3 regions of the Cellvibrio sp. KY-GH-1 genome follow, and region 2 is predicted to be linked to each of the others. Evidence: predicted binding sites of a transcription regulator. Region 2 holds the regulator's gene; each other region holds the start of a gene.
The links. The regulator LexA, encoded in region 2, represses DNA repair genes until DNA is damaged. The targets are predictions, from matches to a motif close to ACTGTNTNTANANACAGT.
Positions count from the first base shown of each region.

Region 1 (10,611 bases), 1.6 Mb from region 2:
TCGATTAACCGCCGAAACCGCTGTAGCCAGAGCGTGAAGCAGCTTGTCCACCAAAGCCGCCACGTTTAACCACCTGACCAAATTGCGGCTGCACTTGTGAGGGTTTTAATTGGATAGGCCCAATGCCTTTATCGAGCTTCACATTGTTAGAGGTGCGGAAATTATTGTAATCATCGCGGCCTTTATAAAGTGGTTGTGTGCGAATTGCGCGGCCAACACCAGCCGCTCCACCTGCATAGTTAGAATTTCCCTGGCTTGAATGCTGTTGGAAATTTTGCGGTGCTGCTGCACTGCGGTTCATCATTTGGCCCATCATGTAGCCCATCATCATCGGCATAAAAAAGCTACCGCCGGAACTCGCAGGTGCCGCTTCACATTTGCCAGCACCGAACTCAGTTTCACAATCCGCTTTACTTTCATATTTGGGTGCGGTTAACGGATGCAAGGCTTTTGCTTCGGCGTAATCCGCCTGACACTGTTCAGCGGTATTAAACCCACTGGAGGCACACTCGCTCGGATCAGCATAAACCAGCGCGTTTTCGCGCTCTTCTCCACAACCCGCCAAAAGGATCGTTGCCGTAGGAACCATTAATACCAATGCAGCTTTTTTACTACGTTTCATAATTGACATCCTGTAAATAAATTAATAGCTCATACAAGCCGCGTTGATCATACCCACTGCAATGGCTACCGCCGCAGAAAAAATTCCGCTGGCGATTTCGCCCTGTTTAATGCGCGCCTCCAACTGTTTAAGGCTAAAGCGCAACACTAAAAAGGTCAGCACCTGTACAATCAATGCCACTGCGCCCCAGATTGCACAATCAAGCACCGACAATGAATGAGTGATAGAACTTGACAAAGGCAAAGCAAAACCTATCAGTGCCCCACCAAACGCCAGTGCCGCAGCAGGATTATTCGCGCGAATTAATGCCAACTCATCGTGCGGAGTCACCCAGGTGTAAATGCGGATAAACAACAGCACCAACACTATGGCTACGGCGAAATAGGCAAGAAATGCGGGCAGACCATCAAGCGATGAAAGAGTGGTTTCTAACATGGTAGATTTCCTTAATATTTTGATAAACAACAATACAATTTGTGGAGAAGAGCAATAGAATCTGGCGGCGATTCTGACATATATCTCCCCGTTGCTCTACGGCTTCCGAATTCAGGGATAAGTGATGAAAAATTCAGCATTATATTTACTCATGGTGTGCAACCTCAGCCTACTGGCGTGTAGCGATTCACAGCCACACCAAGCACTGGGAACACTCGAGCGCGACCGGATTATCCTGAAGGCCACCGCCGCCGAAATTATTACCCAGCTACCGATTAACGAGGGGACACAAGTTGCTGAAGGTGACTTGTTATTGCAGCTGGACGATCGCCGACAACGCGCGTTAGTCGCCAAGGCAGATGCAAATCTACTGAGCGCCCAAGCCAATCTAACCAAGTTACAAAATGGCAATCGCAACGAAGATATTGCTGCCGCACGCTCGCAGGTCAAAGGCGCCGAAGCACAATTACTCGAAGCTCAAAAAACCTTCGATCGCACCCAAACGCTGGTGACGCGCAAACTCGCCGGCGCTGCTGAACTGGACACCGCCCGCGCAAAACGCGACTCAGCACAAGCCAATCAGGAAAAAGCGCGCGAGAATTTATTGCTACTAACCAACGGCACCCGCGAGGAGGATTTGCAGCAGGCCGAAGCACAGGTCGCACTCGCCAAAGCCGCACTGGAATTGGAACAACACAATTTGTCCGACCTGAGCGTGCGCGCTACGCGTGCAGCGCGGCTCGATCATTTACCCAAGCATTTGGGCGAGCGCACTCAAGTCGGGGAGGCGGTAGCTACCCTGCTGGATGCGGGCGCGCCCTATGCCCGTATCTATGTGCCTGAAACCCATCGCTTAAAAATCAAAACCGGTGATTCACTGCAGATCCATATCGATGGATTGGCAGAGCCACAAACTGGCAAGGTGCGCTGGATCTCTCAAGACCCAGCCTTTACGCCCTACTTTGCCCTGAACTCCACCGACCGGGCGCGCCTGATGTATTTGGCTGAAGTGAAACTGCCCGACTCAGATTCAAACTTACCCAGTGGCTTGCCGGTACAGGTTGACCTACCCCATGAATAATTCTGGTACAGGTTCGGCGCGCAGCGAATGGGCCATTGAAACCACCGGCATGACCCGCCGCTTTGGCGAGTTTGTGGCGGTGGATAAACTGGATTTGCGCATTCCGCATAAAAGTATTTACGGCTTTCTCGGCCCTAACGGCTGCGGCAAATCTACCAGCATGCGCTTGATTACCGGCTTGCTCACACCCAGCGAGGGTTCGATTCGCGTACTGGGTATGCACATTCCCGAGCAGGCCGAACAATTGCGTCGTCGGCTCGGCTACATGACCCAGAAGTTCTCGCTGTATGAAGACCTGACCGTAATTGAAAATCTGCGTTTTATGGCGCAGATCTACAACCTCGGTAAACACCAGAGTAAACAACTGATCGACCAGCAGTTGAGTCGATATCAACTGGATGAGCGCCGCCAGCGTCTTGCTGGCGCTTTGAGCGGTGGGCAGCGCCAGCGCCTCGCCCTGGCCGCCGCAACCTTGCATCAGCCGGAGCTATTGATCCTCGACGAGCCCACCTCTGCGGTAGATCCCGAGAACCGACGCGATTTTTGGGAAAAACTGTTTGACCTGTGTGAAGCGGGCACCACGATTCTTGTTTCTACCCACTACATGGATGAAGCCGAGCGCTGCCATGGATTGGCGATTATGGAAGCGGGCATCAAACGCGCCGATGGCGCACCCGCTCAACTGATGCGCGACCTGGGCGCCAGTGTGGTGGAAGTCGATGGCGACAACTTGCGCTTGCTTAAGCAGCAGTTGGGCGCGTTACCTGAAGTGTTATCCACCGCCCAACAAGGCACCCATCTGCGCGTGCTCATAAAGGAAGAAATAAGTGCACCGGAAACCTGGCTGCGCGGCAATTACCCGGCGCTGGTTAACGGACGGCAAATTAATCAGGTTCGGCCCAGCCTCGAGGATGTGTTCGTCCATTGCACCGGCGGTGAAAATGGGGGAGCACGTCAATGAACCACGCCATAACATCATCCACGAGTGGCATAAGTCGTAGCTTGCAGAGAATCGGAGCCATAGTCTTTAAAGAGTTGCGCCAGCTCACTCGGGATCGTCCGACGTTCGGCATGATCGTAATGGTGCCGCTGATTCAGCTTTTATTATTTGGTTTTGCCATCAACACCAATGTGCGCGATCTACCCGTTGGCTTGGTAGACCTAAGCCACACCCAAGTCGCCCGTCAGCTAACAGCGGATTTACAAGCCACTCAGGTAGTCCGTTTCAGCGAGACCTACCAAACCCCACAACAGGCGGAAGACGCCATTCGCCGCGGTCATGTCCATGCCGTATTGATAATCCCCGACGACTTTGGCCAGCGCCTGCAAGACAACCGGTCCATCGCGCATTGGCTGATCGACGGCTCGGACACCATGGTTAGCAACGCCCTGCTTGCACTACAACAAATGCCGTTTAGTAGCGGCTTTGAAGCCCAACCAATGCAGCGCAAAAATACCTTTGAGATAGCGCTGTTTTTTAACCCGGAGCGCCGCTCGGCAGTCAACATTGTGCCGGGACTGGTGGCGATTGTATTAACCATGACGATGGTAATGTTTACCTCTGCCGCACTGGTGCGTGAACGCGAGCGTGGCAACCTGGAGTTGTTGATCACCACGCCTGTGCACTCCAGCGAAATTATGATCGGGAAAATCGTACCCTACATTTTTGTTGGGTTGATCCAGATGGCCATTATCCTGGGTCTTGGCCATTTGATTTTCGATGTGCCTATTAACGGGCGCATCGACCAATTGGTGCTGGGTGTATTCGCCTTTATCAGCGCCAGCCTGACACTCGGGCTGTTGATCTCCACTATCGCCAAAACCCAATTGCAGGCGATGCAATTGACTGTCTTTCTACTTATCCCATCAATCCTCCTGTCCGGCTTTATGTTTCCCTACGAGGGAATGCCGGAAGCGGCGCAGTGGATTGCGGAAACACTTCCGGCTACTCACTTTATTCGCATGGTGCGGGCAATCGTGTTGCGCGGCGCCACTCTCGATGACCTCTGGCCAGACCTGCTCTGGTTAATCGGTTTTACGATTCTCGGCGTATTCGCAGCAGCAATGCGCTTCAAAAAACGCCTCGACTAGCAGGCTTATACCCAACGTTTGGTATAAGCAGCTCGAATCACCAGAGTTTATAACCAAAAAAATTAACCAGAAAAATTTTTATAGTGGTTTGCCTTGAGCTTGCGCAGAATTCAACCTAAACTTGCATCACATCAATTTTGTGAACTGGTTCGCACATATGCTCAAGCAAGTTTCTGCCCTTTTCGCTCTGGTGATCGCTGCCAATGCCAGTGCTATTAGTATCGATTTGGGTGCCGCTACCGGCTACAACCTCTTTATCAAAGAAAACTTCAGCCAACCGGGTGCCGACTCCCAGGGCAAGATTGCTATTGGCGGCAACGCCAATATTGGCCAGTACGATGTAGGCGTGAACTACGAGCCCGGTACCTGGCGCGATGGCATTCAATTCTGGAAAGAGCCGGGCAAGTATTCCGACGTACTGGTGGTGGGCGGCAATCTGACGACCACTCAATGGGCATGGGGAAACATCAAAGGCAACCTGGTACTGGGTGGCGAGTTAACATCCGGCTCCAGTAAAAACTCGGTGTTAGGCACCACCATCAAAGGCAACCCTATCGATTTCAACAGCGCCTTTAACTATTTCAGCGATTTATCACAAAACCTGGCCAGCAATAGCAACACTGGCGGACTGGATTTTAAATACAACAACTGGCTGCAGCTGAATGGTACGGCGACCAATGATTTGTACTTCGCCAATATCACCGGCCAAATGCTGGCTAATGCCACCGACCTGACGGCGACCGGCCTGGATAAAAATGACACCTTGATCATCAATGTAAGCGGCAAAAATATTAATTTCGATTCACTGAATTACGGTGCCCGCGAAAACTCTGCCGCATTGAACTTGTCGTCCAGCAACATCCTTTACAACTTTTTCGAAGCAGAGAACATTACTTTTAGTGGTGGATTTAAAGGCAACATCCTTGCTCCCAATGCCAACTTCACCTTCCTGCAAGGCGATTTAAGCGGACAGGTGATTGCTAAATCCTGGACCGGTGGCTGGGGTGCGCAAGCCAACTTATGGGATGGCTTTTTTGTTCCCCCCGTAGACCTTACTCCACCACCCGGCCCAACCCCACCTGTCGTTAGGGTGCCGGAGCCATCCAGCTTATTACTGCTGCTGTGCGGTTTAGTAGCTTTGATTTTTATTCGCCGCAGACACAGCTGATTTTTCCATATCAATTTCCACGACATCAAAAAGCCGCTAGCGATAGCGGCTTTTTTTATGCCTCGTATTCGCTACACTGTCGCGGTATGCCCACTATTTTCTGTTCATCGCTTGCTCTGCAAGCCCAACTCATCAGGGAAAATCATGAAAGCCAATAACATTTTGCAAACCATAGGTAATACCCCGCACGTGCGCATCAACCACTTATTCCGCAGCGATATTGAAGTTTGGATGAAAGTGGAACGCTTTAATCCGGGCTCAAGTATTAAAGATCGTATTGCTCTGGCAATGATTGAAGATGCAGAAGCCAAGGGGCTGATCAATAAAGACACTGTGATTATTGAGCCAACTTCAGGCAATACCGGCATCGGCCTGGCGCTGGTGTGCGCGGTAAAAGGTTATCGTTTGATTCTAACCATGCCCGAATCCATGTCGATAGAGCGTCGCAAATATATGAAAGCTCTAGGTGCAGAACTGGTTTTAACGCCGAAAGAATTAGGTATGGGCGGCTGTATCGCGAAAGCCAATGAATTATTAGCAGAAAACGCCAACAGCTGGATGCCGCAACAATTTAATAACCCGGCCAACGTGGAAGTACATCGCACCACCACTGCACAAGAAATACTTGCGGATTTCCCGGAAGGTCTTGACTACCTGATTACCGGCGTGGGTACCGGGGGTCATATCACTGGTTGCAGTGAAGTGTTGAAAGAAAAATTCCCGCAACTGAAAACCCTGGCCGTTGAACCGGAAAAATCTCCCGTCATCAGCGGCGGGCAAAAAGGCTTGCACCGCATTCAAGGCATAGGTGCCGGTTTTATCCCGCAAGTACTGGCAAAAGAAACACTGGACGGCACCATTCTGGTCAGCGAAGAAAGCGCTTTTGAAATGGCTCGCCAATGCGCGCTCAAAGAAGGAATTTTTATCGGCATTTCCTCCGGAGCCACCCTTGCCGCCGTCGCGCAAAAACAAGCGGAATTTGCACCCGGCAGCAGAGTGATTGTGTTCAGCTACGACACCGGCGAACGCTATTTATCAATTGAGGATTTATTTTAAGTAAATCGATAAATACAAAAAAAAGGGCGCAATAAATTGCGCCCCTCCGGGATGGAAAAAATTATCGATTTGTAGGGGCGCGATTTATCGCGCCCTGATTCTTCGCGCCCTTTTCCGCCCCATTCCGCTCCATTCCGCAAGAACAAGCCCTCTTTTGGGGCGCATTAAAAAATGTCACATCGCATGTGATAAAGTCCCTTCGCAAAAAAATCTACAACTTCCAACAAGGAAACAGCAATGAGCAATATCCACTTTATTGGCGGAGAAAAAGGCGGCGTCGGCAAATCCATGACCGCACGTTTATTAGCACAACATTTAATTGATGCGGGTACGCCGTTTATCGGGTTGGATTCCGACCAATCACACGGCACTTTTTCGCGTTTTTACAGCGAGTTTGCTTCGCCACTGATTATTGACAACTACGACAGTCTGGATCAATTAATTATTCTGGCCCAAGAAAACCCGGAGAGTGATTTGATCGTTGATTTGGCAGCGCAAACTTCGACTCGCCTAGGTAAATGGATTGAAGAAAGCGATGCACTCACGCTACTACAGGAAATAGGCTGTCAGGTTTATTGGTGGCATGTGATGGATGACGGCGCTGACTCGGTACATTTGCTTAATAATTTATTAAATCGCTACCCGGAAGACTTTCTGAAAATTGTGGTAGTAAATAATTTTGGGCGCGGCGAATGTTTCGATTATTTCGAAAAGTCCGCAACCTTTCAGAAAGCCAAAGATCGCGATGCAATTTTTATTAAAATCGGAAAGCTGCAACCGCAATTAGCGGCGCGCATTGATTTCAGCAACACCAGCTTTTGGGCTGCTGCCAATAACAACGATGTAATGAATATTATAGAGCGCTCACGTGTGCGTGTGTGGTTAAAAAACACCTATCAGGAATTGGAAAAGTTAAGCCAATAAGCTGGCAATAATTTCACCCAAACAAAAAGGGCGCAACTCGCGCCCTTTTTGTTTACTGCAACTCTATTTGGATTTTTCGCTATTCAACTGCCACTACTACAATTGATTTAGCCGGCAGCGCCAATGACAATTTTCCGTTAGTCGCCTTAGCAGAATAGGCTTCAGGTTGAATTGCGGTTGGTGCCGCAAAGGTATTATGTGCATCCATCGCTTTTGCAGTTAATACCTGCCCACTCACGGAATTAATTTTCACTCCGGCAAGGTTGATATCAACAGTTTCCGCGCTGTGGGGATTCGCGTTAACCAACGCCAGATAAATCTTCCCATCTTTTGCGCGCGCTGCCGTTGCACTCACCGCTGGAACAGACGTTTTACCCAAGGTGTACTTGGGCACATCTTTTAACTCCAATGGCAGGCTGGTCGCATCCTGAAACGGAACGTACATTTTGAACACATGATAAGTTGGAGTCAGAATCATTTTTTCCTTATCCGTTAAAATCATCGCCTGCAACACGTTCACCATCTGCGCGATGATGCTCATGTGCACGCGGTCCGCATGCTTATGGAAAATATTGAAATTCAATGCCGCCACAATCGCATCGCGTAAACTGTTTTGTTGATAGAGGAAACCAGGATCATCGTCACCGGTAACGTCATACCATGTACCCCATTCATCCACATAGAAACCAACCTTTTTCTCGGGATCGTTTTTATCCATTACCTTTTTGTTGTTAATGATGAATTGATCCATTTTCAGGGTATTCACCAGGGTGGACATCCATTCCGCCTCAGGAAAACCAAGCGCGGCACCTTTTACTTTCCAATCACCGGTCGGCAAGGTGTAATAGTGAAAGGTCAGTGCATCCATACGCAATGCCCAATTCGGTTTCACATTGGCGGTAAGATGATCGGCCCAACTGGTGTCGTCAGTGTGACCACCGCTCGCAATCAATATCGGCGTGTTGTGTTTGGGCGTTTTGAGAAAGCTGGCATATTGCTTATAGAGGTGCGTATAAAACTCCGGGGTCATGTTGCCACCGCAGCCCCAGGCTTCATTGCCGATTGCAAAATAATGGACACGGAAGGGTTTATCGCGGCCGTTCTTACGACGCAACTCCGCGAGCGTCGACTTGCTTTCGGAGGTCATGTACTCCATCCAATCCGCCATTTCTTGCGCAGTACCAGTACCCAGGTTGCCGTTGACGTAGGCGTCTGCGCCCAACATTTCCACCAGATCAAAAAACTCGTGAGTACCTACCGCGTTATCCTCAAGCACACCGCCCCAGTTGGTATTTACCCGCACAGGGCGCTTATCGCGCGGCCCGATACCTTCACGCCAATGGTATTCATCGGCAAAACAACCGCCGGGCCAACGCACCAAGGGGACATGAATTTCTTTCAAGGCACCGACTACATCATTGCGCCAGCCGCGTGTATTAGGGATTTTGGAGCCCTCACCCACCCAAAGCCCTTCGTATATTCCACGCCCAAGATGTTCGGTAAATTGGCCATAGATATTCTTATTAATGACCGGACCTGGCTTGGTGGTATCCACGCTCATTTGGGTATTGGCGAATACCAGGGTGGAGGCGCACAGGCCGATAGCGGCGGCGAGCGGTTTGATAAAACGCATAGGATTTTCTCCAGAGTTTGTATTTATAGTTAAATCAGGCCGGGCAAGGATAGTCGCGCAGAGATCATATAGTCATACAATTTAACCTATTTTTACTCGTCTCACACCACATCTGCAGTCTCTGGAGTAAAGGCAAAATCGGGGGAATTTCCACTTTGCTGTCAGTCATTGGCAGCAACATCACCCGCCAGCTCTCAAATCAACATTCAATCGCTGCCTTTTAAGGGATACTGTGTTTAAATACAGTATCACCATGCTGATTGAGCTGCTCGCATGCGCAAAATTATCCACCTTGATGCCGACTGCTTTTTTGCCGCAATTGAAATGCGTGATGATCCGTCGTTGGTCAATTTACCGATTGCTGTCGGCGGGCGCAGTGAACGACGAGGGGTTATATCCACCTGCAATTATGTCGCGCGGCGCTTTGGCGTACATTCGGCTATGCCCACCAGCCATGCCAAGCGCTTGTGTCCAGACCTGCTGGTATTGCCACACCGCATGGACGCTTACCGCGAAGCCTCACTGCAAATGCGCAGTATCTTTTACGAATACACTGACTTGATCGAACCCTTATCATTGGATGAAGCCTTTTTGGATGTGAGTGATTCAGAGTTTCATAACGGCAGTGCCACCTTGATTGCACAGGAAATTCGCGCACGCATCCAGAAAGAAATTGGAATTACCGTTTCTGCCGGCATTGCGCCCAATAAATTCCTCGCGAAAATTGCCAGCGACTGGAATAAACCCAATGGGCAATTTGTAATTCCGCCGGCAAAAGTTGCAGCGTTTGTGGCCAATCTACCGGTTAAAAAAATCTACGGCGTCGGTAAGGCCATGGCTGCCAAACTCGCAGAATCCAGTATTTTCACCTGTGGGGATTTGCACAAATTTTCAGTGTTTGAATTAACCCAGCGCTTTGGTCAAATGGGCACCCGTCTCTATCATTTGAGTCGAGGTGTTGATGATCGACCCGTGACGGTGGATCGCCGTCGCAAATCATTGAGCGTGGAAAATACCTTTGCCAATGATTTACCGGGGTTAGCACATTGTCTGAATGAGATCCCCGCGCTCAGCCAACAATTAGCCATTCGCTTGCGCCGTGTGGACGATGACTACCAGGTGGTAAAACTGTTTGTGAAAATAAAATTTTCCGATTTCAGCATCACCACTATTGAACGTAGTGCCAGTGCTGTTGCATTGAGTGAATTGCAAAGCCTATGCAGCGATGCGTACGAACGAAAAAATATGCCCGTGCGACTATTAGGTGTGGGAGTACGATTTATTGATTTGCGAGTGGACAATAATTTTTTGCAGCTGGAGTTATTTTCCGGCGCGGGCAACGTCGTGTCACTGCCAAGCAACACTACTCACTAGCAGCTCACCGCTGATTCCAATCATATTCCATCTGTCGCGCCGTTTTTTCCGCCAAATCGCGACTGTGTAAGCGACTTACCAAATACAAACTCATATCAATTCCTGCGGAAATACCTCCGGAAGTGACCAGACTTCCTGCATCGACCCAGCGAATTTTTTCCTGTACCACGAGTGCCGGGAATTGCTGGCGCAATTCGGGGATATCTTCCCAATGCGTTGTCACTTCA
Region 1 is NZ_CP031728.1:2,194,325-2,204,935, forward strand. It holds gene D0C16_RS09495 (glutathionylspermidine synthase family protein) at 1-1, opposite strand, end outside; gene D0C16_RS09500 (DUF1190 domain-containing protein) at 5-622, opposite strand; gene D0C16_RS09505 (DUF350 domain-containing protein) at 644-1,057, opposite strand; gene D0C16_RS09510 (HlyD family secretion protein) at 1,182-2,138, shown strand; gene D0C16_RS09515 (ABC transporter ATP-binding protein) at 2,131-3,099, shown strand; gene D0C16_RS09520 (ABC transporter permease) at 3,096-4,229, shown strand; gene D0C16_RS09525 (choice-of-anchor A family protein) at 4,387-5,397, shown strand; gene cysK (cysteine synthase A) at 5,542-6,453, shown strand; gene D0C16_RS09535 (mobilization protein) at 6,691-7,377, shown strand; gene D0C16_RS09540 (alpha-N-arabinofuranosidase) at 7,457-9,010, opposite strand; gene dinB (DNA polymerase IV) at 9,284-10,384, shown strand; gene D0C16_RS09550 (DJ-1/PfpI family protein) at 10,389-10,611, opposite strand, start outside.
Region 1: a site for LexA is predicted at 9,240-9,257, ahead of dinB (DNA polymerase IV). Genes of this name have one in related genera too.

Region 2 (10,611 bases):
CATAATCAGTGCGGCGAGATGAGTTATCGGAGTAAGTAATAGACGAGGCCGAGAATCAAGTCAAATTTATGGCGGAAAGTTTTTGGCGTTTTGACAATAATCAAACAGTAAGTCCATTTATTCGCCAAAAATATGCCTTCAAGAACTTAGATTTTTCCAGACAAATACACTTTAAGAATCGATTGGAAATTATACGAATTATTTTTATAGCTCATTCGATTTCTAACAACTGAAACCTTAATTTATGCGGATGAACCCGAAACCTGAGGCGCTATTTCGTCCCAACCTGATTTAACGGTTTTTAACAGTTGAATCACCTCATTCACTTTTTCTACATCATTTTGCGCGGAGGCTTCCAGCAATTTGAAGTTTATATATTCGTATAGCTGATCCAAACGCTCGGAAATTTCTCCGGCGTTCATATCCAGCGATGCGCGCAAACCGCCGACGATGCTAATCGCCTTGCCAATCAACTCCCCTTTTACAGCAAGATCATTGCGCTCAATCGCCCCCTGTGCTGCCGCCAAACGGCTCAATGCACCTTCAAACAGTAATTGAATAAGGCGGTGGGGAGATGCGTTGCTAACCTCTGATTCAATACCCAGTTGGCGATATTGCTTCAGCGCTTCTTGCGGATTGTAATTAGACACGGACTGACCCCTGCTAGCAGTAATGTTCTTTAAGGCTAGCAGGGGCAACGGACTTTTGCGAGTTTTGCTATAAGAAACAGGTTTTAAAAACCGAATTAACGAACTAGCTTTAACACTTCTTTAACAATTAACGGTCGTCAGGTCGCGTGCAGCAGGGTCACCTCCTGGTGACATTGAGCAATTAACCCAGCATAAACCCCCTTTAATTCACTTAACGCGCGCACCAGGGTGCTTTTGTTCTCTCGGTTTGCGCTGATAACACGATCAATTAACAGAACACAAATTCGATCCAATTGACGAACCTTTTCCCAATCCTCTTGCTGCAACGCTTTATTCAAATCTTGCTGCAATGACCGCATCACTAAAATGCCTGACTCGCCACAGTAATCCGGGTAAGGGACCAGATGAATGCTCATATCCGACCTCACTACACCTGATTGGCGATGGCGTCCCAGGCGGATTTTATTTCCCCCAGTAAACGACCGCATTCATCAAGATAATCTGGGTTGTTTTCATAATTAGCCTGCGTCAAACGGCGAATAATATAGTCATACAGGTTATCGAGGTTATTTGCCAAATCGCCGCCCTCTTTATCGTTCAGGCTCCCCTGTAATCCCCCGACTATTGCTACTGCCTTACCAATCATCTCGCCTTTACGGGCCAGTTGATTTTGAGCCATCGCGCCTTTGGCCTGAGCAATTCGCTCAAGCGCCCCCTCAAAAAGCATTTGAATGAGGCGATGCGGTGACGCAGACTCAACACCGGAATGTACTTTGACACTGGCATAGTTTTGCACGGCAGAATAGGAATTCATAAATCACCATTTATGTTTTACGGAAGGCGTTGTCGTGATCAGCGTGCAATAAAAATCGGCGCACCCTTAAACTAGCGGCACAAACCCCAAAACCTTTAATGCGGATTAGTTTGGAAAATGCAGAAATCTATTCTTGTTACCGGGGCATCCTCCGGCATAGGTTATTATGTTGCTCATCAACTTCACCAAGACGGCTATCTGGTTATTGCATCTTGCCGCCAAGCTAAGGACGTTTTGCGCCTGCAAGCAGAGGGGCTAAATTCAGTGCAGATTGATCTGGCTGACTCGGCGTCAATCGAGTCGGGATTTCATGCGGCGATGCAGATAACAAACGGGAAACTCTATGCACTTTTTAATAACGGAGCCTATGGCCAACCCGGCGCCGTTGAAGACTTATCACGCGCAGCCTTGCACCAACAATTTGAAACCAACGTATTTGGCTGGTTAGAACTAACCAATTTGGCGCTGCCTATTATGATCAAACAAGGCTTTGGACGAATCGTACAAAACTCATCTGTATTGGGCCTTGCGGCGATGCCCCTGCGTGGCGCCTACAATGCCAGTAAATATGCGATTGAGGGTTTGAGTGATACTTTGCGACTTGAATTAAACAAAACCGGCGTTTACGTAAGCCTGATTGAACCAGGCCCAATCCATAGCAGCTTTCGAAAAAACGCGCTCGCTATGTTAGTTAAAAATATTGATATCAATTCAAGTCGACACCGAGAAAGCTATCAAACGGCAATTACCAGATTAGGTAGTGAGACCTCCAACACCCCATTTACACTTGCACCTGATGCAGTCTACAAACGACTTATTCATGCGCTGGAAAGCACGCATCCCAAAGCACGTTATTACGTTACCTTTCCCACTTACCTGGTTGGCTATTTAAAGCGCCTCCTCCCCACAACACTAATGGACAAACTTTTATGTAAGCTAGGCGGTTAGTTCACTCTCAATTCAGCATACGCGACTAAAGTTATAGAGAAACAAACAAGGATTTCATTATGACTAGATCAACCTCGCTATTTGTTTTTTTAGTTGCCGCATTTCTCTCCACTACATGTCACGCTGAGTCGTTGCGCTGTGGTGGCCAACTTGCTCACATCGGTGAAACTAAAGCAGACATTTTGGAAAAATGCGGAGACCCGGCAATGACCGACTCCTACTGCGAACCAATTGCTGTCAATCAGGCCCAAGGGGTGCAAAACGGCAACAATAACGTTCAAAACAATATTGCAATTAGCAGCTGTGAGAATGTAGATATATGGACCTACAACCCTGGGAGCGGAAAATTCATGACCCATCTCTATTTTAGTCGAGGCCAACTTCAAAACATTCGCTATGGAAAGCGGGTCAAATAAGCATCACTTTGAAAAGCTATTGCACAACCTGAATTACTGTATATAATCACAATAACTGTACAAATAAACAGATTCAGGAGTGTTTCATGTCAGACTTAACACCGCGTCAGGAAGAAGTATTAAACCTTATCCGCAAATATGCCGACGAAACCGGCTACCCACCTACGCGCGCTGAAATTGCTCGTATTTTGGGGTTTAAGTCTGCGAATGCTGCTGAAGAACACATAAAAGCACTGGCCCGAAAAGGGGCCATCGAAATTATCCCTGGTGCTTCGCGCGGTATACGCCTACCAGAGACTCATAATGGTATACCCATCGTCGGCCGAGTTGCTGCGGGCAACCCAATACTCGCCCAAGAGCACATAGAAGACTACTGCAATATTCCTTATGACTTCTTTTCTCCCAGCGCTGATTACTTGTTACGGGTGCATGGCATGAGTATGAAAGATGCTGGCATACTCGATGGGGATTTACTTGCCGTACATAGAACAGATCAAGTGAGAAACGGCCAAATTGTAGTGGCCCGTATCGGTGAAGAAGTTACCGTCAAGCGCTTCAAACGTAACGGAAACAAAGCTCAAGTAGAGCTTTGGCCTGAAAATCCGGACTTTGAAGTAATTCATGTTGATATGCGTGATCAGGAGTTTTCTATTGAAGGCCTAAGTGTAGGAGTAATTCGTCGTGACTAATCTCGCTCGCAGCAACTCTACCAGCAGCAACCGCAAACAACCGCTTGGTGGTGTTACGGAATTAATTTTGACTAGCGACGCCCCCGAGCAACTGTCGCTGTTAATGCCGATGATTGCTTTCCTTAGCAACAGTTCACAAGATCGTTGGATCACCTGGATTGCACCGCATAATATCAGCCGCGAGCTTTTGGAATCTTATGGCGTGAATACACGCTATATTCGCGTTATTCACTGTCACGATCAATTAAGTCTGCTATGGGTTACTTGGGAGGCACTGGCTGCTGGTAATAGCCATACGGTTATTTCAAGCCCGGGCAAATTAACAGACAAAGAATTGAACCAGCTTGAACAGGCAGCTGCACAAGGACAATGCCAAGGGTTATTACTGCGGGTACGTTAAACAACGTCAGGAAGAAAAGGTAAGCTCACAACCTAGGATGTGAACCAAATTTAATGCAGCATTAATTTTTCAGCCTCACTTTGAGTCTCAGTCAAATCTTCCAGCATGGCCTCAGCTTGTTGGTCAGCGATATCCCCCGCAGCATCCATTCCAGCCTCAATCATAGCTTTGGCGACATTAAATTTCTCTTCCCCAAGGAAGGCTAATGACTCGGAAGAAAAACGAATAGTTACCAATGGCTCAGAGTTTTCGTCGTCAGCTCGCGCCAGCGCCACATCTCCGTTTATTAACTCTATGATTTCGTAAAACGATGACATATCAACCCCTATTTAATTGGGCCGGCATTCTAGCATCCAATCCAGCCAAAACCTACGTACACCTATTATCAATAAGCATGCAATCACCGGAAATCTCTCTCACAAAGAAAACAGCCGATCATAAGATCGGCTGCTTCGCGTAACTCTAGCGCAGTAAGCTTAGTTAACTCGCTCAAGCACTGTGGTAATACCCTGCCCCAAACCAATGCACATGGTAGAAACACCAAAATTCAAATCGCGATCCTGCATAACTGTTAACAACGAACCGGTAATTCTTGTTCCAGAACAGCCGAAAGGGTGGCCAAGCGCAATTGCTCCACCATGCAAATTCACTTTATCATTCATCACATCCAACAATTTTAAGTCTTTCAATACCGGCAAAGCTTGGGCAGCAAAGGCCTCATTGAGCTCAAATGCATCAATATCATCTATCGTCAGGTTAGCCGCCTTGAGTGCTTTTTCGGTCGATGGTACCGGCCCGTACCCCATAATTGACGGATCAACGCCCGCCAACCCCAATGAAACCACTTTAGCAATAGGTTTAAGCCCGAGTGATTTCGCTCGCTCCGCAGACATAACCAACATTACAGAAGCACCATCACTTAGCTGCGAAGAAGTGCCCGCAGTCACCTGTCCATTTTTCGGATCAAACACCGGCGGCAATTTTGCCAGCGCTTCAACCGTAGTTTCCGGCCGAATAGTTTCATCCTGATCAACTGATATCAAAAAACCGTCGCCGTTATGTCCATCGACTGGAATAATTTCGCGTTTAAACTTTCCCGTCTCTCGGGCTTTTGCAGCAAGCTGATGCGAACGCGCACCAAATTCATCCATCTGTTGACGATTAATGCCGTGCAAAAGTGCGAGATATTCCGCGGTCATTCCCATATTGCCTGCCGCTTTAGCAACTGACAGGCCCAATAACGGATTGATACTCACTGATTCATACATGGGGAGGTGGCCCATATGCTCTACCCCACCAATCAAATAAACATCACCCTGTCCCGCGCGAATATTTACCGTAGCCGTATGCAATGCAGACATTGATGATCCACACAAACGGTTAATAGTTTGTGCTGGAATAGTATGTGGCAATCCCGCTAACAGAAGAATGTTACGTGCGATATTAAATGCTTGCTCTTCACGCTGCATGACGCAACCCCAAAGCAAATCATCGATAGTATTTGGATCCAATTGTGGATTACGTGCCAACAAACCTTTAATGATTGCAGCGGAAATATCATCCGCGCGCATGTGACGGAAGCAGCCATTTTTGGAGCGCCCCATCGCGCTACGAGCGTAATCGACAATAACAACGTCGCGTGGTTGTAAGCTCATTACTCTGACTCCTTAACCGTAAAATTTCTGATTGTTTGCCGCTTTGGCTTTCAAGCTATCGGGCGCAGAATACAATGCCCCGAGGCCACTGAACTTATTTGCCAAATCACAAAATTCCTTAGCGCCAATGGAGTCAATCCAACGGAATACACCACCACGGAAAGGAGGGAAGCCTGTTCCATAAACCAACGCCATATCCGCTTCTGCCGCAGTGTCTACTATACCTTCATCAAGGCAACGGGTTAATTCAGTAGCCATTGGGATCATCATACGGGCAATAATATCCTCATCCCTTAACTCCGCAGCTCCGGTAATTGTTGGTTTAAGTAGTTCTACTACTTCAGGAGCAAGAACTTTTGCAGGTTTACCTTTTTTATCCAATTCGTAATTATAAAAGCCCTTTTCGTTTTTCTGCCCCAAGCGACCCGCTGCAAAGAGCACATCTGTACACGATGTAAAATCGCGCTTCATTCGATCCGGGAAGCCATCGGCCATTACTTTCTCAGCATGAACCGCAGTATCAATACCTACAACATCCAGCAAATAAGCGGGCCCCATGGGCCAACCCCAGGTTTCCATTAACTTGTCGATTCGTTGAAAATCAGCGCCATCGCGAAGCAACATCGCAAAACCTGCCAAATAGGGAAAAAGAACACGGTTCACCAAAAATCCCGGGCAATCTTTCACAACGATCGGTTTCTTACCCATGGCGTTTGCATAGGCCACTGTGCGCGCAACAGCATTATCAGAGGTTTTTACGCCGCGAATAACTTCAACCAATGGCATCATATGAACGGGGTTGAAAAAGTGCATACCGCAAAAATTTTCCGGACGAGACAAGGCCTCAGCCAATAATGAAATAGAGATGGTCGATGTGTTGGACGCTATAATAGTATCAGCACTCACTTTGGTCTCTGCTTCAGCGAGCACCGATTTCTTTACTTTCGGATTTTCGACGACAGCCTCAACCACAATATCAATCTGATCAAACCCTTCATAACTTAACGCAGGTTCGATTCGATTTAATACATCACCCATTTCGGCGGGCGATAATTTTTTACGTTCGACACGTTTACTCAATAATTTATTCGCTTCAGACAAACCCAGATCTATACCTTTTTGGGCAATATCTTTCATTTTTATGGGCACGCCTTTCAGCGCGGATTGATAGGCTATACCACCACCCATAATTCCTGCACCGAGCACTGCCGCACGAGCGATTTTTTTATCGGCTTTTTTCTCCCAGCCCTTTGCTTTTTTGCCAAGCATTTGTTCGTTAACAAAAATTCCAACGAGCGCTTGGGCCACAGGTGTTTGAGCCATTTTGGCAAAATTTTCTGCCTCTGCTTGCAATGCGTCATCGCGCCCTTTATCAGCAGCTTTTTGCATCGCTTTAATGGCACTAACGGGCGCAGGATAGTTACGACCAGCTTGCGCGCCAACAAACGCTTTAGAGGTCTCAAAGGCCATCATCGACTCGATAAAGTTCAATTTAAGCGGACCTTTTTTCTGGGCGCGACGAGCCACATAATCAAACTTGCCAGAAATGCATTGTTTCAAACAATGCAACGCTGCCTCATTTAACTTTTCCAGTTCGACTACAGCATCAACAACCCGCGCCGTTAATGCGGCAGCGGCGTCGTTTTCCTTACCTGCAGCAATCCACTCAACCGCAGTATCCAAGCCTGCAACACGAGGCAAACGCACAGTTCCACCCCAACCAGGAATTATCCCTAGCTTGGTTTCAGGCAGCCCAATCTTCGCGGCGGGGCTCGCAATTCGATAATCGCAAGCAAGACAGAACTCCAATCCACCACCCAATGCAAAACCATTGATGGCAACTACTGTTGGAAATGGCAGATCTTCTAGCCGACAAAAATTTCGATTATTAGTCGCTAGGTGACTGGTAATATTTTCCGGGCCCGACGAAAACACCGCGCCAAACTCCATAATATCCGCCCCAACAATAAATACATCCTTGGCGCTCTTCACCAATAAACCTTTGATATCTTTTGCTCGCTCAAGCAAGTCGAGTACTTGCTCCAGCTCCGATACAGCAAGCAAATTAAATTTATTCACTGACTCGCCTTGCAGGTCAAAAGTCAGCTCTGCAATACCGTCAGGCAGCAGAGAAACTTTGAGGGCTTTTCCTTGGAACATAATCGAATCTCTCATTAGTATAAGGAGTGAAAATCTAGATTTGAGTTTAGCAGGCTGAGGCTGACTTGCCTTACTGTAGAGCAAGCCAACGGGCAATAATGCACAAAAAAATAGAATGAGGCTTATTTATGAGCAAAAAGAGAGCAAATAAATAGCCTGAGTGGCGCTTTACCTTGATTGGTAAAGCAATGTAACTGGCCAGCCGGGATATAAAAGGAATCCCCTTCATCCAGCAACTCTTGAGTAGCGATTGATTTTAACTGAGCGCGCCCTTCAACCACCAAACCACAGGCATCCTGCGTCAGCAACTTCAGGCCATTTGTTTCACCCTGAAGGACAACAACAAAATGGCTTACCAACTGGTCTCCTGCGCACTCCATTACGGTAGGCGATAACAAGGATGAGGATTTATTGACACGAACGGAGGAGGTTGGGATAAAACCAAAGAAATCGGACAAACCAATCGGAACTACAGCAAGAATTCTCTCGAGCGACTGGATACTGGGGCTCACTTGCCCCAACTCGATCATTGAAATACTGCTATTGGTAACTCCGGCCCGTTTAGCCAATTCTCGCTGAGATATACCAAACATCTCGCGAATAAGTTTTAAGCGTGTTGCAACGCTTGTTGTTTGAGCGAGGGAAGAATCTCTCATATCCTTTAGTAGATCTTGGTTGACTCCGTCAGCAGCCATTACCACCACCTCACTCGAGCTTCTATGCTTGAGCGCGCCGGCATATCAGTCCGGCGCAGACGGAAGTTACTTTTTAGAGGCAAGTAACTGCTCACGCTCAGCAGTTGGCAAGTTATCAACAATAAGTTGATATGAATGATCGATCATTCGCTGGATCTGCTCTGTCGGAACGGAACCATCAAGAATAATAGTGTTCCAGTGCTTTTTATTCATCTGGAATCCGGGACGTACAGCCGGATACTGCTCACGCAGCTGCAACGCCAGATCGGGATCACACTTCAAACTTACGCGCGGCACACCGCCTTCTGCGGTTAAAGTCGCAAACATTTTATGGCAAACTTTGTAAACCGCCATATCTGGCCCAGAGGGAAACATCTCTTTGGCTTGGTGCTTGTTTAAAAGGTATTTCTGTGCAGAAAGAAAATCCATGTTTTAGTCCTTTATCGAACAACTCAGGTCGATTAAAAAGCTATAAAAAGGGTTAGGGTTAATGCAATAGCACTGGTTAAAGGATTGCCCAAGTTGCAAAATCATCAATACCACATGACTTGCACTTTGAAACTGCCCTTGTACTGGCACCGGTTACACTCCTGACGTATCCGCATAGGTCGTTAATTTAAACGCCACGCCTTATGACCTAAAGCTATTAAAGAAATACCACTTACACACTAATCGGCTTTAGATCTCGGGCCCGCTCCCTCTATTACCCCCTATTCTGCATCACCTGCAACAGAAACGATAGAGAGAATGGCGTCAAATTCAACTAATTTTGATTCAGTGTTGATTTTATGGTCAAACCGACCAGTTGTCACTCTATTCCACAAAAGTCTTTGGTATTGTAACGACGTCATCACACCAAAACCGACGTGGAACCCAAATCTGTTACTCTCGCTTTGAAGACTAGCATATAGGCTGCAAGACGGTAAATTGCACAAACTTTTTGCACCCAGGTATTAATACTTACTTGTTTAGTTAGAAAGATGTACGGCGATACTCTCTGTATTCCGGCTCCCAAAAATTTTTCTCGATTTTTTGATCGATTAAATCTACCGGAATAGGTAACGCAACCCCATCCGCTATTGCCTGAAGTACAACCGCCCTTGCAATCAATTTGCTCACATCGCGGATTTTCTCTAGGGGCGGTAGCAAGGCCCCTTGCCCTGTTTGTGCTACCGGAGAGGCATCAGCCAAGGCTTTACTCGCCGCCATCATCATAGCGTCAGTAATTCTGGATGCCTTCGCAGTAATAACCCCCAACCCAACACCAGGAAAAATATAACTGTTGTTACATTGAGCGATATCAACTTCATGATCACCCATATCTACTGGTGGAAACGGGCTGCCTGTAGCAACCATCGCCTTGCCCGATGTCCAACGCAATAAATCTACCGGCTGTGCTTCAGCTTGAGAGGTGGGGTTCGACAAGGGCAAAATCAATGGATACTCGCATTCGGCTTGCATTGCCTCGACCACCGATTTGGTAAACAACCCAGCCTGCCCTGAAACACCAATCAACACACTCGGCTGAACGTTAATCACAATATCCAATAAATTAATCGGACCATCATCTTTTGTGTGGGTTAGACTCCAATTACTTACAATTTCATCAGGGGTACAAAACGGAATTTGAAATTCAAACAAACCTGAAGAACTCTCCTGCAACAATCCATCTTTGCTCAATAGGAAAATCCGCCGACGTGCTTCTTGCTCACTGGTACCTTCGGCAATCATTTGTTTAACAATCTGATCTGCAATACCACAGCCCGCGGAACCCGCACCAGCAAAGACGATGCGCTGATCACTTAACCGTTCCCCTTTTGCCAAACATGCTGACATGAGCGTCCCTACCGCTACAGCGGCAGTGCCCTGAATATCATCATTAAAACAACACAGTTGATCGCGGTAACGCTTTAATAAAGGTGTTGCATGGTCCTGAGCAAAATCTTCAAATTGCAACAATACATTTGGCCAACGAACTTTTACCGCCTGAATGAACTCATCCACAAATGCATAATAATCATCACCGGTAATACGTGGGTGCCGCCACCCCATATACATCGGGTCATCTAACAACGCCGCATTATTCGTCCCTACGTCGAGAGTCACTGGCAACGTATATGCCGGGCTGATGCCACCACACGCGGTGTAAAGAGCCAGCTTACCGATGGGAATCCCCATTCCACC
Region 2 is NZ_CP031728.1:642,109-652,719, reverse strand. It holds gene fliS (flagellar export chaperone FliS) at 243-650, opposite strand; gene D0C16_RS02570 (hypothetical protein) at 788-1,066, opposite strand; gene fliS (flagellar export chaperone FliS) at 1,078-1,464, opposite strand; gene D0C16_RS02560 (SDR family oxidoreductase) at 1,582-2,412, shown strand; gene D0C16_RS02555 (DUF2845 domain-containing protein) at 2,472-2,828, shown strand; gene lexA (transcriptional repressor LexA) at 2,915-3,517, shown strand; gene D0C16_RS02545 (cell division inhibitor SulA) at 3,510-3,917, shown strand; gene D0C16_RS02540 (hypothetical protein) at 3,968-4,234, opposite strand; gene fadA (acetyl-CoA C-acyltransferase FadA) at 4,394-5,572, opposite strand; gene fadB (fatty acid oxidation complex subunit alpha FadB) at 5,585-7,735, opposite strand; gene D0C16_RS02525 (helix-turn-helix domain-containing protein) at 7,855-8,427, opposite strand; gene D0C16_RS02520 (MmcQ/YjbR family DNA-binding protein) at 8,494-8,856, opposite strand; gene D0C16_RS02515 (NAD-dependent malic enzyme) at 9,400-10,611, opposite strand, start outside.

Region 3 (10,611 bases), 940 kb from region 2:
GTGCGTAGGGGCAGGAATCGCCACGGCATTTTTTATCCGGCTCCAGGCAGGCTTTTTCCTGGGCCGTAAGCTCCAATGTGCGCAATGGTGCTGCTGCAGCACTGGTAATAAGTTGGATATTTTCCAGTGCTAGTTGTTTGCCGGTTGTTTTTGCAGTGAGGTAAAAAATTTTATCGACTGGCGTGCGCGGTATGGATTTAAGAGCAGGAAAAAGTGCTGCAAGGGTTTTGCCGGTACCGGTTGGCGCTTCTGCTAATACGACCCGACCAGTGGCGGCCGCTTTATAAACGGCTTCCGCCATGACTCGCTGCGAAGCATGCATTTCTCCGTATGGAAATTGCAGTTGTTCCAGCCATTGCTGTAATTGATGGCGGCGCTGGTTCAATTGCGTTTGCCATGTGCAGTATTTTTCGGCTAGAAGTTCGAAGTATTTTTGCAGTTCACTGGCTTTCCAGTTCTCTTCCAACAAAAATTCGGTTTCTGTTGCCAGCTCAAAATAAATCAATGCCAAATTGACTTGGTCGCAACCATTGAGTGCACAGTACATCCAGCCATAACATCTGGCTTGCGCCCAATGCAGGGCGCGATGATTCTCGGGAATGCGATCCACATCGCCATAAAATGTTTTTATCTCGTCAATGCAGTGGGCGGCGGGGTCGTAACCATCAGCGCGGCCGCGAAAAGTGATGCCGTTGTAGCTGATGCTTAAACTCATTTCGGTTTGGTAACCTTCCCCGCGCCTGGAGGTAACTTTTTTGTGGCCTTCAATACCTTCTTGGCCTGTTGGCGCGGGGGTAAAACGCCGATCCAGACTGCCGGTTTTTGCGGCAAATTCCACCAGGGTTTTAACAGCAACTGATTTTTGTTTCTCTGTAGCCAATACAGGATTAGGCCCAGCGGACATAACACACCTCCGCGGGAATATTATGCTGTGAAAAATACTCCAGCCAGCGCGCCTGATTATCCTGAATGCGGTCGCCCGGTCCTTTGATTTCAATCATGCGATAGGTTTGTTGATCCGGGAAAAACTGGATTAAATCGGGAAAGCCGCTGCGATTATTTTTGATGTCAAAAAGTAATCGTTCGAAAATGACACTGAGGTGCGCGGCAGGAATGCATTGCAAAGCGAGGTCTAGTAATTCCCGGTCGAGCAGGGACCAATTTACAAAGTAATTGGTGATTCCATTTTTTGTTTCCCAGTAGTGGATGAGATGGGCCTGATATTGGTTAGTGGTAAATAGCGCGCGCAAATGCGCAATGCCGGGGCGATTGCGAGTAAAGTTTTCCTGATACATATCCAGTGGCGCCGCTTGAAAGGGATTAGTAAAGGCACCTTCGATATCGCCAAACATTTCTGGCCACAACCATAAGCCGAATAAGCTGCCGATCAATGCGTTTTCGACATACACGCATGGAGCATTGGGGCCGTCCAGCGATAAGCGCGCAACTTCTTCTACTCTTAACGTATTACCTTGTGCATCTTGCAGGGGCGAAAGGGGCAGGTGTTGTTCGTAAATCGTTGCCGCAGTTTTTTTTGAATAGGTGATTCCTAACTTTTTGGCGAGCCGCGGCGCGATACGCTGCGCTACTTGCAGTTCCTGTTCATCCTGTGGGGTTGCAAGCAGTTCAGTGAGCAGTTGCCATGCGCCGGAAAAATCACCTTGTTTTTCCAGCAAGCGAATACGTCGCTCGCGTGCTGGAGATAAATGACTTTGCTCGTACAGTTGAGCTGCCTGCAAATATTCGCCAGCTCGTTCTAATTCATAAGCAAGATGGTTAATTAATTTGGCGCGTCGGCGTTGTAACTTTTCGTTTGCACTTGCGGCAGGTATTTGCTCGACGATTTGGGTGAGCATTGCGGTACTGGCATCCGCGTCAAGCTGCTCTCGTAACCGCACCAGTTGTTGATATTGGATTAATTCGTCGCGGCTTTTAAAGAGTCGATGGCGATGGTCGATTGAATAATTTTCGTAGCGAAATAATCCTAAATCCTGCAACACAAATTCGGTGAGGTCCTGATAGGCGTTACCAAAAAATAACAACAATAGTGTTTGGATAATGGCTTGGTTATCCAGATAGTAAGCGTCGCCAAATTGATTACTCGTCCATAATTGCCAAGGTTGCGGTGCAGAAAAATGAGTGTGCAGTTCCTGAATCAACACTTCCTTGCGCGCTTGTTTCATAGCGGCAAGCTGGGCGCTGAATAACGCTAATAATTCCGGTTTGGTCAGTGCGTTTGCCAGGGCATCGAGGCTAATCGGAAAATCCCTGTGTAATAAACCTGCATCAATCAGTTGCTGTGCGCTTGAATCCAGGTTGGCGATTTCGGTGTAATCCAGTTTGTCGCGCCGAAACAATGGTCCTTTGCGGCTGGACAAGCGCACCAGCAAGCACTGTGCACCGTGTTCCAGCGTATAAAACGTTTTTATAAATCGCTGTTCTTGCTCGTCTAATAAATCCGCGTAGCGCTGGTACACCCAATCGAGCAAAATGCGAAAATTATTCAGGTAATAATCGGGCGCGAGGTCAATAGGGTGACGAGGTGGATTGTTCATGTGCAATGTCTGTGCGGATTCGGTGGTGAGCGCAGATCCTGCTGCATGAAATGTTACTGTTGTTATATACAGTGTACCTGTTTTTGGCTGATCGTCATATTGATCGTTTTCCCCCCTCAGTGATTTCGTCACCAGGTTGCGCATCCGTATTGTCCTGAAGCGGATGGTTTTGATTTTTCCCCCGAAATTTGTTTCGCGCGCATTCCCCGGTTTTTCTCCCTAAACGAAATCCCTTTCGTTTCCCGCTGTTTTTATTTTTCCGGATCTATCGGGTTTTTAAAAATAAATTCTTTTTCCTCAATGACTTAGCGATTTTGGTTGAGCCGGCTTGGGCGCTGGCATAGCGGTTGCTCTAGTCCCTTTGCAGTTATCTGAAGGGATTTTCCAATGCTGATGTTGGGCAAGGCTAATTCCGACTGAACAAATTATTTGATCAATTGGAGGAAACATCATGTACCAGCAAGAAAATGCTTTTGAATTCAACGCGGAAGCCAATGTATTTGAAGGAGAGCAATTCGAATACGAGGAGGAGTTTGCCAGCAGTGGCGAGGTTTTTAATGAAGGTGAGCTGCTGGAGCTAACCGCTGAATTACTCGAGATCAACAATGAGGAGGAGCTCAATTATTTCCTCGGCAAATTAGTAAAAAGGGCGGCCGGTGCTATCGGCAAAGTGGCGCGCTCCCCAATCGGCCAGGCGTTAGGTGGCGTCTTGAAAACCGTCGCCAAAAAGGCGTTGCCTATTGCGGGTGGTGCTTTGGGTGGTTTTGTGGGCGGGCCTTTGGGTGCAAAGATTGGCAGCAGCCTCGCGGGTTACGCCGGCAGTGCATTGGGGTTGGAGGCGGAGTTCTTGAATCAGGAGGATCGCGAATTTGAAGGCGCTAAGCAATTTGTGCGGATAGCGGGCGATACCGTTAAAAATGCCTTGGCCGCACCGGGCAATACCAGTCCGCAAATTGCCGCTCAGAATGCGGTGATGCAATCCACTCGCGTATTCGCACCCGGTTTGTTGTCCGGTGCCAGTCCGCGTCGCAGCTCGAACAGCACCAGCGGTCGCTGGGTGCGTCGTGGCCGCAATATCGTTCTTTTGAATGTGTAGATAAGGAGATTGCCATGCACGATATAGATCGCACGTTTATGGAATACTCCCCAGAAACAGAAGCGTTTGAAGGTGAAAGCTTTGAGTTCTCCGCACACGAATGGAGTGGTGAAAGTGCGGAAGTTTTTGGTGAGGCCGAGATCCTGGAGTTGGCCTCCGAACTCCTGGAAGTGACCAATGAAGCAGAGCTGAATCATTTTCTTGGTGGCTTTATCCGCAAGGCTGCCAGTGCTGTGGGCACGGCGATTAAGTCGCCGGTTGGTCAAGCCTTGGGTGGAGTACTGAAAGATGCGGCCAAGAAGGCACTGCCGATTGTGGGAGGGGCAGTGGGACGCCATTTTGGTGGTGATACCGGCGCCAAATGGGGGGAGCGGATTGGCTCCGGTGCCGGAACTATGCTGGGCCTGGAGACTGAGGGCTTAAGCCATGAGGACGAATCCTTCGAGTTGGCCAAGCAATATGTTCGCTTTGCGGCCGATGCAGTGAAAAACGCATCGACCGCTACCGGTGCCAACCCCGCCAGTATTGTGCAGCAGGCGACTAACCAGGCGGCGCAACGCTTTGCACCCGGATTAATTCGTGGTAGCGGGCCAGCGATAACCCGAACCGTCGCTGGGCAATCCGGTCGCTGGGTGCGTAAAGGCAATCGCATCATTCTGTTTGGAGTGTGACGGCCATGGCACTCCCCGGACCCACCGCTTTGTTCCTGGAACAGGAGACCCGCGCCCTGCTAACCCGGCTGGGCAGGGTTAAATCCTTCGCATTACAGGAAACCATGTTGCCTGCGGCCAGCTTACTACCGGAATCCCAGACGGCCATTGAGAGGGTATTGGCTCAGGGGCGAAGTGAGTTGCGCAGGCGTGCCGCTGATTTTCTGCAATGGTTGAAGAGCCCGGAAGGGAAGGGCGTTACTGCCGAGGATGCGCATCGCCGTTTTATCTTCTTGCGCTTGCAGTTCAACGCGGTGCTAAACAAGTTTGATCTGTTCAACGATGTCATCACCCAGCGCAGTGAAAACGAAACCGGGGTCTGGCTGTCGGGGTTGGACGTGGCTTCAGCCGATGCCTTGCATCTTCCCGGTGGCTATTACCAATCCCCGCCAGTGATTTGTTATCTGGATCGCGGAGTTGGTGCGGCCATTCGCCGGGCGCGTACGCGCTTGCCGGGTGGTGGGGTGAATCCGGTGGCGGTGATCCGGGTTCCGCGCGAACGCATGATTGGTAACGGCATAGCGTCGTCGCTATTTCATGAAGTTGGCCATCAGGCTGCTGCGTTACTGGATCTGGTGAACTCGCTGCGTCCGGCATTGCGCGAGCAACAAGGCATGGCGGGGCCGGCACAAACTGCTTGGCAACTCTGGGAGCGCTGGATTTCCGAGATAGTGGCAGATTTCTGGTCGGTTGCCCGTGCGGGCGTGGCTTCGACACTTGGCTTGATGAGTGTGGTTGGGTTGCCGCGGCCATTTGTGTTTCGGGTGGATACGGAGGATCCGCATCCTGCTCCCTGGATTCGCGTCAAGTTGAGTTGTGCCATCGGGCGGGCACTCTATCCGCATCCGCAATGGGACAGGGTGGAAGCGCAATGGAACTCCTATTATCCGCTGGCAGGCTTGGAATCGAAAAAGGCGGAGTTACTTAGAAAACTGGATGCGCATATCCCGACGTTTATCAATCTACTAGCAAACCATCGCCCACAAACCCTGCGCGGTCGTTCGCTAAAAGAGGTGATGCTTCTGGATGAGCGTCAACCTTCGCGCTTGAAAATCCTTTATCAAACCTGGCGCCGCGATCCGGCGCAGATGTACCGCGCTCCTCCCTCCCTGGTTTTTGCCGTTATCGGCCAGGCCCGCGCCGATAGCCAATTAACACCGGAAGAAGAAAGCACTGTGTTGGGAAAATTACTGACGCACTGGGCGTTGCGCAGCACGCTGGATGTTTCAGCCGTATGCGCGCTGCGCCCGGTTTCACAAACTGTTTTGCAAAAAACTGTTAGCTACAAACCAATGTTAATGAGCCTTGGCTCGGGAGGATAATATGTCGCAAAAAATCAAAAAAGGAGCTGCGGTGGATCTCTACATTTATGTAAAAGATTCCAACCAGAAAATTAGCGTTAAGGATGGCACGCTGGTTTTACGTGAGAAGGATTCTGACAGTGATGACTACAAATATGCAGACATTCAAAATGGCCGTTGCATATTTCCGCAGTTGAGTCACGGCACCTACGAATGTTTTTTTCCGTACCCGATCCAGGCTGAGTTTTTTTCGGGCGGAATCGGATGGGCTGTGCCTTGGTGCGAGATCTCCATTGAACCTACCGAAAAAAGCCCTGAAGAAATTGATTTTGAAATTTCATCAAAATTATTTGTTGAAATTAATTCAAAGCTTGATAACACCTCATCGATCAGACTCGATACTTCAGATAGCTCAATAGCTTTTTATCCGGTTGGTGAGCGAATTTTCGCGCAGCTCAAAAATGCCTGGGACGATTTGACCGTTAGTTCCCGGGATGCCCAGTGGAGGAATCTGCCTGATAGTAAGGTGGATTATGAATCCCGTTTCACTTCCCCTGGGAAATATCAAATTGATTTGTCCATTAGCCTTGAACCGCTGACCGTTGCAAATACTGAGGAATTAAGAGTCATCGGTTCAAATAATGAAACTGGTGTTTCGGGAGGTATTTCATTAGCCGGTGACAAACTGAAACCCCTGGCGATGAACGTTGTGAATTCGGTAGATATCGTGGAGCAACAACCTGTTCCCGTAACCGCGCGTAATTTTACGGTGTCCCATGCGCGGCGAGTTGTTGAACCTACGCAGCCGATGAGTTTTTTTGTGCAGCTACTGAATAGCAGTAAATCAATCGAGTTCGGTGCATACCAAAACTTTATCAATCGTGTGTTGTGTGCAGACCCATCAACAGAAGATGTTAGTCCTTACGGAACCAAACTCGCGCGCATGAAAAGTGAAGTATTCAGTTTTGGTGTGGGTTCTTATGAATTACTGAAAACAGCCACTGAAATTTTCTTATTGTTGAATGGCAGCATCACCCTTGAGCAAGGCGGTGCGTTGAAATTGCCGTTGCACAAGAATCTGGATTTGGGCGATTACTCGCGCGTTTCCCAGGGTGAATGGGCATCGTTGTTTGGTAATTACCTGGGTGAGAATCGCAAGTCTTATATACAGCATATTGTCGATACTGCGCTGCCTGATTATTCCGTACCGGATAAAGGCAAAGACCCGCGTTTTTGTACCGATATCTTGATTCGTTCGCGCGTGAATAATCCTTGTTTTATGGAATTGATCTGGAACTACTGGCATGAGGAAGCAATGCTGGTACAAACGATTAATGCGATTAGCCGCCGCTTCCAGAATTTACGCGCGCCCGGTGAGCGTGATCCGTTGGCGCATGTGGAACTTGATCCACTGCGGCCCATGAACAATATCCTCTGGGGGTATGTGGAAGAAGAGCGTGATCGCCTGTCGATTAAACGCCGCGCCTATGAGTATCAGCACCAGTATGGGTTGGAGCTGTACGGTAAAGCGGTCACCAATTTACGTCCGGCAGACAATCGCTCCAAATTCCTGGAGGCATTCCATAATCTGTTGAATAAATGTGCGGATTATTTTCGCGCCAAACAGGACACTACTGTGGATCCGGATGGTTATCCCATGCTGCATGCAATCCAGGAGCTGAATTTGATTTTAGCCCATGGTGCGCACAACCAGTTCGGTGATCTGGCCTGGACTTCCCGTGTGGAAATGTTGATGCAGGAGTGGATTCTTTCCCGTCCGGAAATTCGCGATTTCCTGCAAAGCCGCATTATGGTGCCGCACAAGGAAGCGTGGATGCCGCAAGTGGACACCATGAAAAATATGCAAGGCTGGTCTGATGTTCCTGCAACACATTTCCGTGATTTAGGGGTCATGGGAGAACAGATCCTGCTCACAATTCGCTGGCACAACTGGTACGAAGTGACTAACGAGGATGAGGCCAAAGGTTGGGCGGATTTGATGCGCCCCTACATTCAAAGCTACATCCACGCCTATCGCGCCGTAACCGGAGTGGACCTGAGCGCGGCCGATGGAGTGGATTTCACCATGCCTTCGGTGTTGCTGCGCAAACGCCTCGCCATGCAGCACGCTCCCCGTTGAAGGGGGGCTTTTATGCCTGACTTTACGTCTGCGCTTTATCTCGGATTGGGCCACACCAGCCGCAGCCTTAAAGGATGGGATCAGCTTAGCTTGGGGCGTCCCGCCCTTCTGGAGGAACCGCCCGGTGCTGAGCAGGTAGCGACAGATCTGAGCCAATTGCAGGGGACGGAAACCTCGGTTTTATTACCGTCCACCCTGCATTTGTTTATGGATGCGTTTGAGTGTTTTGCCACTTCTGGAAGCGCCATCTATCTGGATAGCGGCAATTACCCCATCACGCGTTGGGGAGCAGAGCGGGCGATGTTGCGCCGCATTCCGTTGCGCCATTTTGCCCGGCACAACCCGCGTGATTTACTCCGGCAGCTGACGCTGGGCGCGCGCGAAGGTTTACGCCCATTGGTGGTGGCAGACGGGATTTGCCCGGCAACAGGCCAGTTGGTTCCGCTGGGTGAGTACCTGGAAATCGTGCGCCATTTTGGGGGCTTGCTGATGATAGATGACACTCAGGCATTAGGTTTACTCGGGTGCAATCCGGATGGGCTGGCTCCCTATGGAAGCGGGGGCGGGGGAGTGCTCCGGTACTTGGGATTGACCGGCCCGGATTTGCTGGTGGGAGCATCCCTCGCCAAGGCATTTGGTGTCCCCGTCGCCGTTTTGTCTGGTAGCCGCCGTTTGATCCGGCAATTCAACGCGCAGAGTTTGAGCCGTTTACATTGTAGTCCACCGTCGGTTGCGGTTATCCAGGCCGCCGCCCGGGCGCTGGTTGTGAATAGCCGTTATGGCGATGAGCTTCGGGCGCAGCTGACGGAAAACATCTGGCGTTTTCGCCAGGGAATGGAGCAGTTGGATATCGCTGTCGATGGCGGTTTGTTTCCGCTGCAAACACTGGCAACACAACCTGGACTATCGGCGCTGGAATTGCACCGCGCATTGATGCAGCGAAATATCAGGTCGTTATTGCTGAAGCCGCGCGCCGATTCCCCGGCTCGATTGGGATTTGTCATTAATGCCCGGCACAGTGCGAGAGACATAGACTCCTGCGTGAAATGCCTGGTACTAACGCTGAATTCACGCAGGCAGGAAACGCGTAAACCATTAAACAAATAAATTACACCGATACACTCGGAGGTGAATCATGTGCGATGAGTTGCAATCGAATTTTGAAGCGGAATATGTAGCGGGCGAGTGGAGCGATGAAGCCGATGAAGTGCGCAATCAGCGCCGACCGCCGGGAGCGCGGCGCCCTCCGGTGCGCCCACCAAAGTATTCGCGTCCGCGAGTGGGAATTGCTTACGTTAAGCGCGGTGGTTTTAGTGCAGAACCTTATGCAATCGAAGCCGGTGGCAGTGAAAAAATTCGCTGGATACAGGAATGCCTGAATCACAAATCGGGCTTGCAACTACCCGTGAATGGCATCGCCGGGCGCGAGACGCGCAGTGCTATTCGTGATTTCCAGCGCAAACAAGGCGTGCGTGTGAATGGATTAATCGATCCGGATACTGAACGGGCCTTGCGCGAATTTTGCCGGCAAGCGGATGCGCAATTTGTACGGGCACCAACGCAAGAAGAAATTGGTCATCCGGACCAGGCGAAATTTGATATCACCCTGGAATGGGTCAAACACGGAAACAGTTATTTGCATCCACTTGACCAAGCGATAAAGCGTGTCGGCCAACATCAAGGTGGGGTATACATCATGATTGGTGATCCCAAATCAGGTTCAAAAAAATCGGCGAAGGTTTGTGGCTCGTGTACGAAAGATTGTGTTTTGAAAGTCGGGATTGCCGAAGAATTTCGCAGCCGCTTTTTCGCTTACCTGAAGCCGAGTAACCAGTGGCCTAACCAATGCTCGTGGGACAACTTACGGGTGTATATGGCAACGATCAAAGGCTTCTATAATCTTGACCGCCATGTGGAACGGGCGCTTGACCAACTGTTGCGAAAAGTGGGTAAACAGAACAGTCGATACTTGCTGTCAGGTAGCCGGCCTGTGGGTAAACAAAGCGTTAATTCCGGAGTGACTATTCACAACATATTGCCTCCTTCATCGCCACTATTGGTTGATGCACGCCAGCATTTTTCCGGGGACAATCTGGTGCTGAAAAAAGGAAGCGTGTTTAGTGCGGAGACGGAAATACAGCCCGTAGACGCACCTGTTAATTTAAAAAAACGCTGCTCTTGCCAGACGACAAAAAAATGCACCTGTGATCGTTGTACCGCTAAATCCTGCCAGAACTGCGGTACTTCTCCTTGCCAATGTGGAACCTGCTCGCCCGGTTGTTCCTGTGCGCGTTGTAAACAAAAACGTGTACGGGGAAACACCAGTGGAAACTGGCAGCGTTATGGCAATCAAATACAGGTTTTGGGAGTCTAGCCATGATTATCGATTCCCATTGCCACGGTGTTGCCGGTTTCGGTTTGGAGGACCCCTGGACCGGCGCATCATTGCTTGCGCGTTATTTGCAGCGTGCGCAAGCAGTGGGTATCACCCACAGTGTGGTGTTCGCCAATTTCCACGCTGATTACGCGCAGGCAAATCGCACCGTGGCGCACTTCGTCAAACAATACCCTGAACGGTTAATGGGACTCTGTTATTTACACGCGCAACGCGATAAAGGTCGAATTTTTTCGATGCTGAAAACGGCGGTGGAGGAATACGGTTTTGTGGGTATTAAAGTCCATCGCCATGACGCGCGCATTAGTGCAGAAATTTGCGAAGCCGCACGAGTGTTTAAAGTGCCCATTCTCTACGACGTGGAAACCGAATTGACTGTACTGGATTGGTTGGCGCGCGATTATCCTGACCTGA
Region 3 is NZ_CP031728.1:5,467,969-5,478,579, forward strand. It holds gene D0C16_RS22715 (ATP-dependent DNA helicase) at 1-904, opposite strand, end outside; gene D0C16_RS22720 (VRR-NUC domain-containing protein) at 888-2,555, opposite strand; gene D0C16_RS22725 (hypothetical protein) at 3,007-3,651, shown strand; gene D0C16_RS22730 (hypothetical protein) at 3,666-4,322, shown strand; gene D0C16_RS22735 (hypothetical protein) at 4,328-5,683, shown strand; gene D0C16_RS22740 (hypothetical protein) at 5,685-7,802, shown strand; gene D0C16_RS22745 (aminotransferase class I/II-fold pyridoxal phosphate-dependent enzyme) at 7,815-8,909, shown strand; gene D0C16_RS22750 (peptidoglycan-binding protein) at 8,938-10,176, shown strand; gene D0C16_RS22755 (amidohydrolase family protein) at 10,179-10,611, shown strand, end outside.
Region 3: a site for LexA is predicted at 2,611-2,628, ahead of D0C16_RS22720 (VRR-NUC domain-containing protein). Genes of this name have one in related genera too.